Cohaesibacter gelatinilyticus: one gene and its partner. The protein of the gene in region 1 interacts with the protein of each later gene in a pairwise test. Links are inferred from orthologs where the notes say so. Each region holds a gene or a part of one and is shown on either strand. Other genes may lie near its edges. The genes, in order: cysE and cysK.

Region 1 (8,944 bases):
CGATTAGGGCGTCAGCTTTGAAAACCAATTCTTGGGGATTCGAACCATCAGGATTGGTTTTACGGCAAATGATTGAGACGCCGTCATCAGACTGGTCAACGGTCTGGACCTGATGATAGTCCAAAATGGTGATTTTCTTCATTTCCCGCGCACGATCATATAGTGCGCGCTGAATGTCAGCGCGATGTATGACCATGTAGGGAGAACCATATCGTTTGGTAATGTCCTGAACATTCAATTCGGAGAGGAGGGCGGCAGATGTGCCGCTCCTGATCTGGATTTTGGGAGGGATGACCGCTTGATCATCCATTTTCTCCCAGACATTCCAGCTTTTGAGAATGCCGGTTGCATTGGGGGAGATCTGAATTCCAGCTCCAACCTCGCAAAGGGCCTTTCCGCGTTCAAGCAATGTTACATCAATATTTCTATGGGCAAGCGCAATGGCGGTAGACAGGCCGCCTACACCACCACCTGCAATGATTATGGAATGTGCTTTGCTCATTTTGTAAGTTCCGCTTGCTGCCCGTCACCTGTTGGGCATTTGTAAGAGGATAACAGGTTGCAAATCAACTGGTACTGATCGGGGATGTCACAGCCAACTTGAATATCTGCCTCTGGAATCTGGCGGAGCTTATCGTGCGGGTAGACTATTCGTCTTGATGAAACACAAGATTGTGCGAGTTTTCGAGATTGCCGATAGCCGAAATGCCGCAGGAATGTGTTTCTGCGGCATCAAAAATCTTGATGCTTGAAGCTCATTTTACTCGTGAAAGCAGCCATCTGGCTTGCTCTGAGTTTCTTCCAGATCGGCATTGTATTTGTAGAGTGTAGAGCAATATGGGCAGAGCACTTCAGTCTCGGCGCCCATGTCCAGGAAGATATGAGGGTGATCTTGTGGTGGAGTGGCCCCCATGCACTGAAATTCCTTCACACCGATTTCAATGATGGAAACGCCTTCATCATTCTTGAAGTGCGGAATCGCATGTCCGGCCATCTGATCACACTTTCTTTTTGTGTCTCGAAAGGCTGTAACCTCAGGGGTTTGCTCCGCCTTTGGACAATTTGGTCCGTGGATGGTTAGCCCATCCGAATTTGCAGCGACAATATAGTTTGTCGATTAGGAATCCTAGTCTCAATGGTGTAATTCCTACAAATTGATGGCGTTTTCCCCTTGATGGGGACGAGGGTGGGTCGGGTCTTTTCCTTATTCGTGCAACCCTCTATGCTGAATAGACTTCCAACTGACACTTACGTTAGCGTAATAGTATGGCATATTTTACTTCAGACGGTCATGAGATCTCTTATATTGACCGAGGACAGGGCAAACCTGTTCTGTTGATTCACGGCTTTGCATCCAGCAAGGATGTGAACTGGGTGCATCCAGGCTGGGTTAAAACCCTGACCGAAGCTGGATATCGCGTGATTGCGATAGATAACCGTGGCCACGGGCGCAGTGCAAAGCTGTATGATCCAGCCCTCTATTCTTCGCCAATCATGGCTGAAGATGCCAAGCATCTGCTTGATCATCTTGAAATTGATCAAGCCTATGTCATGGGCTATTCCATGGGTGCCCGGATTTCTGCTTTTTTGAGTCTGAAATATCCTGAGCGGGTCAAGCGTGTTGTCTTTGGTGGCCTGGGTAGTGGCATGATTCATGGTACTGGTGATCCTGCTCCAATCATTTCTGCATTGGAAGCGGAAGATCCTGCCAGTATCAATCATGTGACTGGTAAGGCGTTCCGTACCTTTGCTGATCAAACGGGAAGCGACCGTCTGGCTTTGGCCGCCTGCATGAAATCGGCTCGACAAAAAATTACGGTTGAGGAGCTTGCAGAGCTATCCGTTCCGGCTTTGGTTGCCGTTGGTACACGAGATGTGATTTCAGGCAAAGCTTCGGAATTGGCGGATATTCTTCCCTCTGGTGAAGCTGTTGATATTCCAGATCGTGATCACATGCTTGCGGTGGGTGACAAGGTCTATAAAGAAGCTGTTTTGGAGTTTTTTGGTCGGGATCAATAACCCTTGATGTTGGCCAGAAAAGATGAATGAGGGGAGGCTATCTTGGCTGAAGCACTTGAATTTGAGGGCACTGAAGGCAATCGATTGGCTGCAGATCTACGAGGATCAGAGGGGCAACCCGTCATTCTTTTGCATGGTGGTGGTCAGACCCGCCATTCCTGGAAAGGGTCTGCCCAGCAATTGTCGGAGCGTGGGATGCGGGCCATTACCATTGATCTGCGCGGACATGGGCAAAGTGACTGGCTAAACAGCGGTTATTATCGCTTTAGAGATTATGCCGCTGATGCAAAGGTTGTGTTTGAACAGATTGAAGTGCAATTTGGTGTGAAACCGATAGCGGTCGGGGCTTCTCTTGGCGGAATTTCTTCGCTTCTTGCAGAAGGGGAAGCTGCAGATGCTCTTTTGAATGGTTTGGTGTTGGTCGATATCACCCCGCGTATGGATCCTGGTGGTGTCAGTAAAATTCTATCTTTCATGGGCGATCGGATCCATGATGGTTTTGCGACAATTGAAGAAGCTGGTGAAGCGATTGCACGCTACCTACCTCACCGGGTCAAGCCAACATCTCTGGATGGATTACGCAAAAATCTTCGCCTGGGTGAGGATGGTCGCTATCGCTGGCACTGGGATCCAAGGTTCCTGAACGGACCAAATTCTGTTCATTCTGATCATGAAGAGAGTGAACGACGGCTTGTTGCTGCGGCCAGGAATTTACGTATTCCTGTCCAACTGGTGCGTGGGGGCAAGTCTGAACTGGTCAGCAAGGAGCATGCCGATGAGTTTATGCAGATGGTGCCTCATGCGCTCTATTATGACGTCAGTGAAGCCGGGCATATGGTGGCAGGGGACAAGAATGATGTCTTCTGCCAGGCCGTCCTGTCCTTTGTTGAGCATATCAAGGCGGCCTGATCATCTTTGCTATCTCTCATTTCCTTGGAAATAACTTCATCATGTGCCAGAAAAGATTGGTTTTCGTTTTTCCATGAATGCTTTGCGGCCTTCTGCATAGTCGTGACTATCGAAACAAGTGGCTGCCATGGTGCGAAGCTGATGGATATCGATGCTGTCGCGTTGTCCGACTGCTCGATTGATACCTGCCTTGTGGTATTGGGCGCTCAATGGGGCAAGTTTGGCGATGGTTTGGCAATATTTGTTTGCTTCATGCTCAAATGCTTCATCTGTAAAGATTTCATTGAGAAATCCGATATGTCTGGCTTGTTCAGCATCATACACCTTGGCAGTTAGATAGATCTCCTTGGCATTGGCAGGGCCAACAAGATGAACGATATCCTCAATGGCATCAGTCGGGTAACCAACACCGAGCTTGCCAGCCGGGATGCCAAATTTGCCAGATATATTTGATAGACGAAGATCACAAGCTGCGGCCAAACCAAATCCTCCTCCCATGCAGAAACCCTGTATGAGAGCAAGTGTCGGCTTTTTGACATTGCGTATGGCACGATATGCTTCGGCATTCATATCGTCATAAAAGGTTGCACTTTTGGTATCGCCGCGGACTTCTTCAAATTCGGAAATGTCAGCACCCGAGACAAAAGCGATATTGCCAGAGCCGGTCACCACGATCAGATGGATTTGTGGATCTTTATCCAGTTCCTCTATTGCATCTGGGATGGCACGCCACATATCAAGTGACATGGCATTTCGCTTTGAAGGATTGTTGATGACAAGACGACCGATCGGTCCGTCGCGCTCAATCAAGATTTTGTCATTGATGCTGTTGGTATTTTGGGTGTCTGGCATGGTTATGATATCGTGTTAGGCTGAAAGAGAGAATTGCACGTCTGTGCTTTGACTTTTGCGCTATTGTTGGGCAAAAGATCGATAATGAGAAGTCGGGATATAGGCTAACAGGTTCTCTTGAATATGTGCATGGCTTATCCATGATGAAAAGGTGAGGCAAATATGAGTAACAGATCATTACAGCACGCTCGTGAGGACGAGATCCAGGTTGTGGACCCTGTCTGGCACCGTATTCGTCAGGAAGCGGAAGATGTCGTGAAAGCGGAACCCGCCCTCAGCTCATTCATTTTCTCTACCATTCTGAGCCATCGCCGTCTGGAAAATGCCGTCATTCACCGGATTGTGGATCGTCTGCATAATCCGGCACTGGATTCGGAAGTTATTCGTCAGGCTTATCGTGAAGCATTGGAGAGCGATCCATTTATTGCGACCGCGTTGCGCGCCGATATCATCGCCGTGGCTGATCGAGATCCGGCATGTGATCGCTATATTGATCCGATCTTGTATTTCAAAGGCTTTCAGGCCATTCAGACGCATCGGTTGGCCCATTGGCTCTGGATGAATGGTCGAGAGGACTTTGCGCTTTATCTCCAGTCTGTCATATCGGAAGTCTTTCAGGTTGATATCCACCCGAAGGTGCGGGTCGGAAAGGGCATCTTCCTTGATCATGCCACAGGCGTGGTCATTGGCGGAACTGCGGTTCTGGAAGATGATGTCTCCATCCTGCAAGGTGTGACCTTGGGTGGTACCGGCAAGGAAGGTGGGGACCGCCATCCAAAGATTCGTCGCGGTGTCCTGATCGGGGCTGGAGCGAAAGTGCTTGGCAATATCGAGATTGGTCATTGCTCTCGAGTGGCGTCTGGTTCTGTCGTTCTGAAAGATGTTCCAGCCAACAGTACAGTTGCCGGTGTGCCTGCCAAGATCGTCGGTCAGGCTGGGTGTGCAGAGCCTTCGCGCAGCATGAACCAGATGCTCGGAGATGGTATTTAAGGAGTGTAAATGCCTTTCAACAGGCCAGAGCTGTTGCCAGAATTGCAATCCATACTTGTCAAACAGGGACGAGTATGGTGCTGTGATGAGGAAATGGTGGGTCAGCAAAAAAGGTGCTTTACTCTCATCTATCGCTGTGCCAATCAGCACTCCACTGATGAGCTGACTAATCGGTCGGACTGTTGTGATTTTGCAGGAGGCAAATTTGGATAAGAACGAGCTGGATAAATTGCAGACCTATATGCGTCGTGCTTTGCAGTCCCCAAATCTTGAAGTACGCGCTCGTCCGCGTAAAACCGATAGTGCCGAGGTTTATGTTGCCGATGAGTTTGTGGGCGTCCTGTTCAAGGATGATGAAGATGATGATCTGTCCTACAACTTCTCCATGGCTATTCTGGACTATGATCTGGAAGAAACTTGAGGAACATCACGAGATTTCGTTGAAGAATCAGCCCCTGATGCCTTTGGTGTCGGGGGCTTTTGTATATCTTCTCTCTCTATTGCAGATCAAAGCTCCGGCTATTATTGAACAACAAAGGAATTGAGCAATTGACCGGTTGCCAGATCCAGCTCTCGCCAGTTTTTCAACATGCCAAGGCGAAAGCGGTAGCTGGCTTGGAGACCGTTCTTGAGCAGGATTTCACGCAAGCAAATGGTTGGAACCTTGGGTTGGGGTTGAAAACAACGCACCACATATGGCGGGTTTTCATCGGGCTTGAAATAGACGGTTTCGCCCGCATAGCTCGATTTTTCATTCATCTTGAAGCCAATCAATTTGCCCGGCCCCTTGCTTGGGGTGCCGATGAAATGCTGGCTATAGACTGAATAGAGGCGTTCGGATGATGAGATATGTTTCTTTGGGCTGGAAAGATGGATGAAAACCAGTTTGGACTCTTCTGATATTTCGGTGAATGCCAGTTGATTGTCCAGATTATACCCTTCCAAGTCGGGCCAGCGAAAGAACAGGTCCAGACTGGCTTGGGGTTCACTTGTTCGTTGCGCTTCCTGACGTATCATATTTTGGGGAAGCTGCAGACTGCTATTCGCGATGTTGATGATGATGGGCGTAGGATCGCTTGTATATGAGCTGTGGCTGAACAGGCCTTCCGAGTGACGAAAAAAGCGACTGGTGATGAACAGAACCGTTATTCCAATGAGTCCGAAAACCAGAATGAAGAAAATCCATCGGTGAGGTGGGGTAGGTTCTTGCAACCCGTTGCTCATCTGGTTCCGGTCCTTTCCATTGTTTGGTCGATGGTCAATTGCATATGATCTTTCCCAGTCTTAACAGAAAATGAATGAAACGGCATAGCCCTTGCAATGAAGAAAGGCACAGAAATGCTTGTGCCAATCTGGCACAGACGTCTGGCTTGTATTGCGTAAAGGACAGGCAAAATGGGACAGGAAATGTTTGCTTTGGTGTATGCCAGCTGTATCGGCTTTGTATGTGCTGGTATTTTGGGAAGTTTGTATCAGTTGATTTCAGCCCGACCGGTGCGCTTTGTTGTATCTGTCGAGAGTTGGTTCAGTGCATTTGCATCTATTTTGCTCTGTGTCTTTGCTGGACCGTTTATCATCATGCGGAATGCTCTACGCGGGCGTCGCATTGAGCATCGTCCGATTGGTTGGCTATTTGGATCATCTGCAATTGCTGGCGTTTGGAGCGCCTGTTCCGGTATCTTGGTTTTGAATATGATTCTGGCTGCTCAAACTGTTGTCGGATGAACCTTAAGATCTTGTGATACAAAAGAGGGGGGCGCACGGTGCCTTTGTTTCAACTTGATGATGAAAAGCCAAAACTGGCGGGAGATGGACGATGCTGGGTGGCTCCTAATGCGAGCCTGATTGGCAAGGTGGTGTTGGAAGAAGATGCCAGTGTCTGGTTTGGAGCTGTGTTACGCGGTGACAATGAAGTTCTACATGTAGGAAAACGCAGCAATATTCAGGAAGGTAGTACCCTGCATACCGATATGGGGTTTCCGCTCACAATCGGGCAAGATTGCACGATAGGGCACAATGTCATCCTGCATGGTTGCGAGATTGGTGATAACAGCCTTATCGGTATGGGTGCGGTTATTTTGAATGGTGCGAAAATCGGCAAAAATTGCTTGATTGGAGCGAAAGCCTTGATACCGGAAGGAAAGGTTATTCCTGATAACTCGCTGGTTATGGGAATGCCTGGCAAAGTGGTGCGGGAATTGGACAATGATGCCATCAAAGGGTTGACGGCATCCGCTGTACACTATGTCGAAAATTGGCAACGTTATGCCAAAGGTCTTGTTGAAATTTCAAGTGGGGACTGATTCTCCCTAAAGGGAAAGGGAGCGGGCCAGTCGTGGGGACGACTGGCCCTATGACCTGACAATAACGGACGGGTTGTGGGACATGTCAGGCCAATTCCTTAAAGCGAGCTGTGCTTTAGGAGAGAGGTTTAACGTAGGGCTATGGTGGTGCGGTTATCCTTGATGCTTGTCCAACTGGAAGGATTGAGAGATGCCTGACGTTTGATGTAGCGATACGGGGTTTTGTTCCACGGCAAGATTCGAGGATCCTGGTTATCCAGGATCAGATCACCACGATCTGTGCGAACAGTCAGGACAGCGTGACCTCCGCCATTGGTTTGTTTTACCACGGTCAACAATAGTGCGGTTTCAGGCCAGCCAGCATTGATCAAAATGCGGCGCTTCAGAAGTGCGTAATCTTCACAATCACCTGCAGATCCTGGATAGGTCCAATATTCTTCCGTGCGATATTGTTCCTGATCTGTGACAGGACGAATGGTCTGATTCACATGGCCATTGATGTTGATCAGCTGAGACCAATTGTCTTTGGTTAGCTTGATGGCACGGTCCTGACTATAAGTGGTGCCGCATTCAGCTGGATTATTCCGGCAAAAATTTACATGACCAATTGGTGCTGATGTTTTCTGTCCGATCTGCATGAATTCGGCGTAACCCCGTGCCGTCGCAGTTCCGGAAAAGCTCGTTGCACTTATGATAATGCTTAAAGCCAGTGTAATCTTTTTTATTGTGGTTTTCATGTCCGTCTCCCGTGTTGTAGGGAGATTTATAGAAGTATTCGATTGAGTTTATTCAAATATCGGCAGGTTGTTTTTAGTTGAATTGAATGATAAATATCAGAAATATTTGATATTATTTATCTTTTATTTTATTTATATTTAAATAAAAACATATTATACTTATATTCAAATTTTCTTTTCATTGGATATTGATTTGAATCGAATGAGAGTCAAATTTCGTTAAAGTTTGAGCAAATGTGAGAGAGTGGCTGATTTCTGCCAGAGTTTGGCTGCTCGGATGATATGAAATAGAATGAGAGGCCTGCTCCTATTGCTCAAGTAACGACGCAAAAGGCCTGGTGAAGTGAGTAAAAAACTTGCAGAAACTTCGGCGAGCAGACGCTTGAAATTGGCTTGCTGGTGGCATCTTCCAGAAAATTATGAAGAATGATGGCTGAAAATGCTGCGGAAAAAAGATGAAAAAAATTGATTTTTTCTTGTTTTAGTTTGGGGATTTGCTCGTCAAGCTATGGGGGAAAACAGTTTTTCTGATCTCATCGTAATGTTTCAGGTTGTGAGATGACCACGAGCAGGCCTATTGAGGGCAGTGGGGTGCCCTCATGTTAGAAAGTCAATTGGGTAGATTCGATTGGAAATCAGATCAGATTGTTGTCGAGGTTTTCGTCTTCCTGAAGAGCAGCAAATTCAATTGCCAAACCATCTTCAAGATGTCGAACGACCTGCGCTTGGATTTTCCCGATTGTGATACGCTTTCCAATGGCAGGACGAACCTTGGTTTTCAAGGCTGCACCAGACAGAGACAGATCCAGAACACGGCACATATGCTCAGACCCATCATCCATAACGAGTTTGGTGATTGGGTTCTTTGGCGTACGACGCTCGTGGCGGCGGTCTTCGGGAAGATTGAGGATATGTCGGTTTGCCAGCCAAGTGAGCTGGGACGCAAGTTTATCTCGTTTGCGCAAGGTCGCATCGAGCGCAACAGCAAAGCCGCCCTCAATTTTGCGTACGATTTTTCCTTCAATACGACCAATGTGATCTATATATGCAATGATGCGCTCGCCAATTTCGCCACGAACCGGAGCGATCATGGCCAGGCCACCTGGAGACATATTGATGACTTGGCAGGGATAT
Region 2 (2,889 bases), on another replicon or contig:
AGAACACGCGCAGCTTTCAGCTTCTGCTGACCCGGCCCTCCGACATCGCGAAGGAGAATATGGCGGGCATAGCGTTCCAGTTCTTGTTCATCCAGCATGGTCGGTCACTATCTTCTTGGCTTGTTGGGAGGCGCGTCACATTTTGATGGGAACGGCAATATAGCGCATGCCAGGTCCCTCAAACCCGCGCTGATATACCCCAACCAATGCAACCGCATAGTCCGAGCGATTATAGCGAGAAGAGGAATATACGGCTACGAGCCGATAGGAAATTGGACAATTTCGGGACTTTGGAACCTCTTTATCCTCATATATTTCTCGTGGATCCCCAGCTTCTCCATGTTTCATGTCGAGACCAAAACCCATCACCCGACCGTTATCATTGCAGCCGTGAAAATCCTGGGCATCTTCCTGCCAGAGTTGCAAGATGTAAGGTTTATCCTGCTTGCCCAAGATTGGATATTTCAGAAAACTGAAGGATAGTTTCATCGGGTCAATGCCAACCTCGGTGATTGGATTGGCAGCGAGTAAGGCTCCACTAACGGAAATGCGATAGCGCTCCAAAAGGGGGCGCGCTTCTGATGAAGCTTTGACCCGGGCGGCTAGAACCGGCTGGTTCTCATCTTTCACCAAGACGCGGACAGGGCTGCCGTCCAGCCATTTGTCCTTTTCAAGATCTATCAGATAGATATTGGAATAGACAAAGCCGGAGCCATCCTGACGACCAAACTCCTCGAAGGCGAAATATTGTCCATTGTCAGAAAAGCCATGAACGCGAAATTCGGCGACTTCGCCCGCAAATGCGCTGGTTGCCAAACTGCTGAAAAGCCCGAATGTGACAGCGAGTAATACCAGACCTGCCCGTATCGGGGCCATGAAATGGTGCCGCATCATGATCCAAAATCCCCTCAATGATTCTTGTCTCAATCGAGTATGAGAGCGAAGTTGGAAAAAACAAAGGCCGGAACTTGGTTCCGGCCTTGAAAATTTTCAGTATTATGCGCTTGGTTCTGTCTTACACGCCTTCAAACAGGGCAGTAGAGAGATAGCGCTCGGCAAAGCTGGGAATGATGATGACAACATTCTTGCCAGCCATATCAGCGCGCTTGCCAACTTCCAGAGCCGCAGCAATGGCTGCGCCAGAAGAGATACCGGCAGGCACACCTTCCAGACGAGCCAGCTCACGGCTATGAGTGAAGGCATCTTCGTTGGCGATGGTGATCACTTCATCATAGACCGCGGTATTCAGCACATCAGGCACAAACCCTGCACCAATGCCCTGAATTTTATGAGGGCCAGGCTCACCACCGGATAGAATCGGACTGTCGGTTGGCTCGACGGCCACGACGTGCAGATCAGCATTGCGTTTTTTCAGGGCAGTGCCAACACCGGTGATGGTTCCACCGGTACCGATGCCGGAAATCAAAGCATCAATCTTGCCATCGGTATCATTCCAGATCTCGTTGGCGGTGGTGTTTTCATGGATTTCAGGGTTGGCCGGGTTCTGGAACTGCTGCGGAATGATAGCATCTTCAAGGCTGCCGACCAGCTCTTCAGCACGGGCAATCGCGCCTTTCATGCCTTTTGCACCCTCAGTCAATTCCAGCTCGGCACCAAGGAAGGCAAACATCTTGCGACGCTCGATGGACATGGTCTCAGGCATCACCAGAATAAGGCGATAGCCTTTGGCAGCAGCGGTGAAGGCCAGTGCGACACCGGTGTTACCAGAAGTTGGCTCGATCAGAGTGGTTTTGCCCGGAGTAATCTTTCCAGCGGCTTCCATGCTTTCAATCATGGCCACACCAATACGGTCTTTCACGCTTGCAAGCGGATTGAAGAATTCCAGCTTGGCCAGCAGATTGGCTTTCACGCCATGCTGTTTGGCGAGTTTGTCCAAGCGTACGATGGGCGTATTGCCAATGGTATCGACAATGGAATCGTAAATACGGCCGCGGCCTTCGGTGCTTCTAGGGGAGTTAGCCATGATACTATCCTTGAAAAGTCAAAAATCTCAAAGACCATTATATGGTGGTCTTTCTCATTGACCTCAAATGTAGATAGTCACGGCTCCGCTTTCGAGGAATCTCGTTCCAACCTTTGTTTATGAAGAGGAAAAGATATCTTCATTGCGTAAATTTGAAGGTACGCAATTGCAATAGGGTGGGGGGAGTGTGTTTGGCGTAGAAAATTATTCTACTCGAAGGGTTGCGAAACTCAAACAACTCGTATGTTTCGCACGTCCCCGCAAAAGCAAGATATAGCTAGTACGAGACTTAGTGCTTCCCGGTTGAACCAAATCCACCAGAGCCACGAACGCTATCAGGTAGGGCGTCCACTTCTACCACTTCTACCACTTCGACCTGCAGGACCGGTGCAATGATCATCTGGCCGATGCGCATGCCTCGTTCGATGACGAAATCCTCATCGCCATGATTGATGAGAATGATCTTCAGCTCACCGCGATAATCGCTATCAATGGTGCCAGGTGAATTGAGAACAGTAACGCCATGTTTGAAAGCAAGGCCGGAGCGAGGGCGCATTTGCGCTTCGAAACCCGCTTCCAGTGCCATGGTCAGACCGGTTGGCACCAAAGCCCGCCCACCATTGGCTTTCAATATAATCGGCTCATCTGCATCATTGGCTGCACGAACATCCATGCCAGCGGCCTCTGCGCTTTCATAGCGTGGAAGGCTCAGTCCTTCAAAATGAGGTAGAGCTCTGAAAGCCAGTTTGGTCATGGAAGTGTCCTTAGATTCACTTGCTGAGAGTCTTGGCGATCTTCTCAATCACCTTGCGGGCTACATCGCCTTTGGGCATATCATCCCAAGCCTCAATGCCATCGCGGGTGATTATCTTGATCTGATTGCGATCACCACCCATGATGCCGGT

What was found.
Region 2: the proteins of cysE (region 1) and cysK interact in binary tests that used the Escherichia coli proteins (3 or more experiments, as listed by UniProt). The link is inferred for Cohaesibacter gelatinilyticus from one-to-one orthologs.

The regions. Positions count from the first base shown.
Region 1 is NZ_OBEL01000001.1:1,876,115-1,885,058, reverse strand. What follows is about bases 2,896-5,856. They hold cysE (serine O-acetyltransferase), read left to right. Parts: upstream 2,896-3,942; coding sequence 3,943-4,770; downstream 4,771-5,856. Other genes in these bases: CRO57_RS08475 (hypothetical protein), read right to left, coding at 5,293-5,856; CRO57_RS08480 (DUF3126 family protein), read left to right, coding at 4,976-5,191; CRO57_RS08490 (enoyl-CoA hydratase), read right to left, coding at 2,968-3,780; CRO57_RS08495 (alpha/beta fold hydrolase), read left to right, coding at 2,896-2,928. Outside these bases: CRO57_RS08510 (FAD-dependent monooxygenase), read right to left, coding at 1-502; CRO57_RS08505 (zinc-finger domain-containing protein), read right to left, coding at 761-994; CRO57_RS08500 (alpha/beta fold hydrolase), read left to right, coding at 1,267-2,019; more of CRO57_RS08495, read left to right, coding at 2,062-2,895; more of CRO57_RS08475, read right to left, coding at 5,857-5,994; CRO57_RS08470 (DUF6949 family protein), read left to right, coding at 6,166-6,495; CRO57_RS08465 (gamma carbonic anhydrase family protein), read left to right, coding at 6,534-7,073; CRO57_RS08460 (transglutaminase-like cysteine peptidase), read right to left, coding at 7,202-7,810; CRO57_RS08455 (PilZ domain-containing protein), read right to left, coding at 8,446-8,944.
Region 2 is NZ_OBEL01000003.1:325,817-328,705, forward strand. It holds cysK (cysteine synthase A), read right to left. Parts: upstream 1,985-2,889; coding sequence 1,016-1,984; downstream 1-1,015. Other genes in the region: CRO57_RS15375 (molybdopterin-synthase adenylyltransferase MoeB), read right to left, coding at 1-98; CRO57_RS15380 (DUF2259 domain-containing protein), read right to left, coding at 136-894; dut (dUTP diphosphatase), read right to left, coding at 2,274-2,738; coaBC (bifunctional phosphopantothenoylcysteine decarboxylase/phosphopantothenate--cysteine ligase CoaBC), read right to left, coding at 2,755-2,889.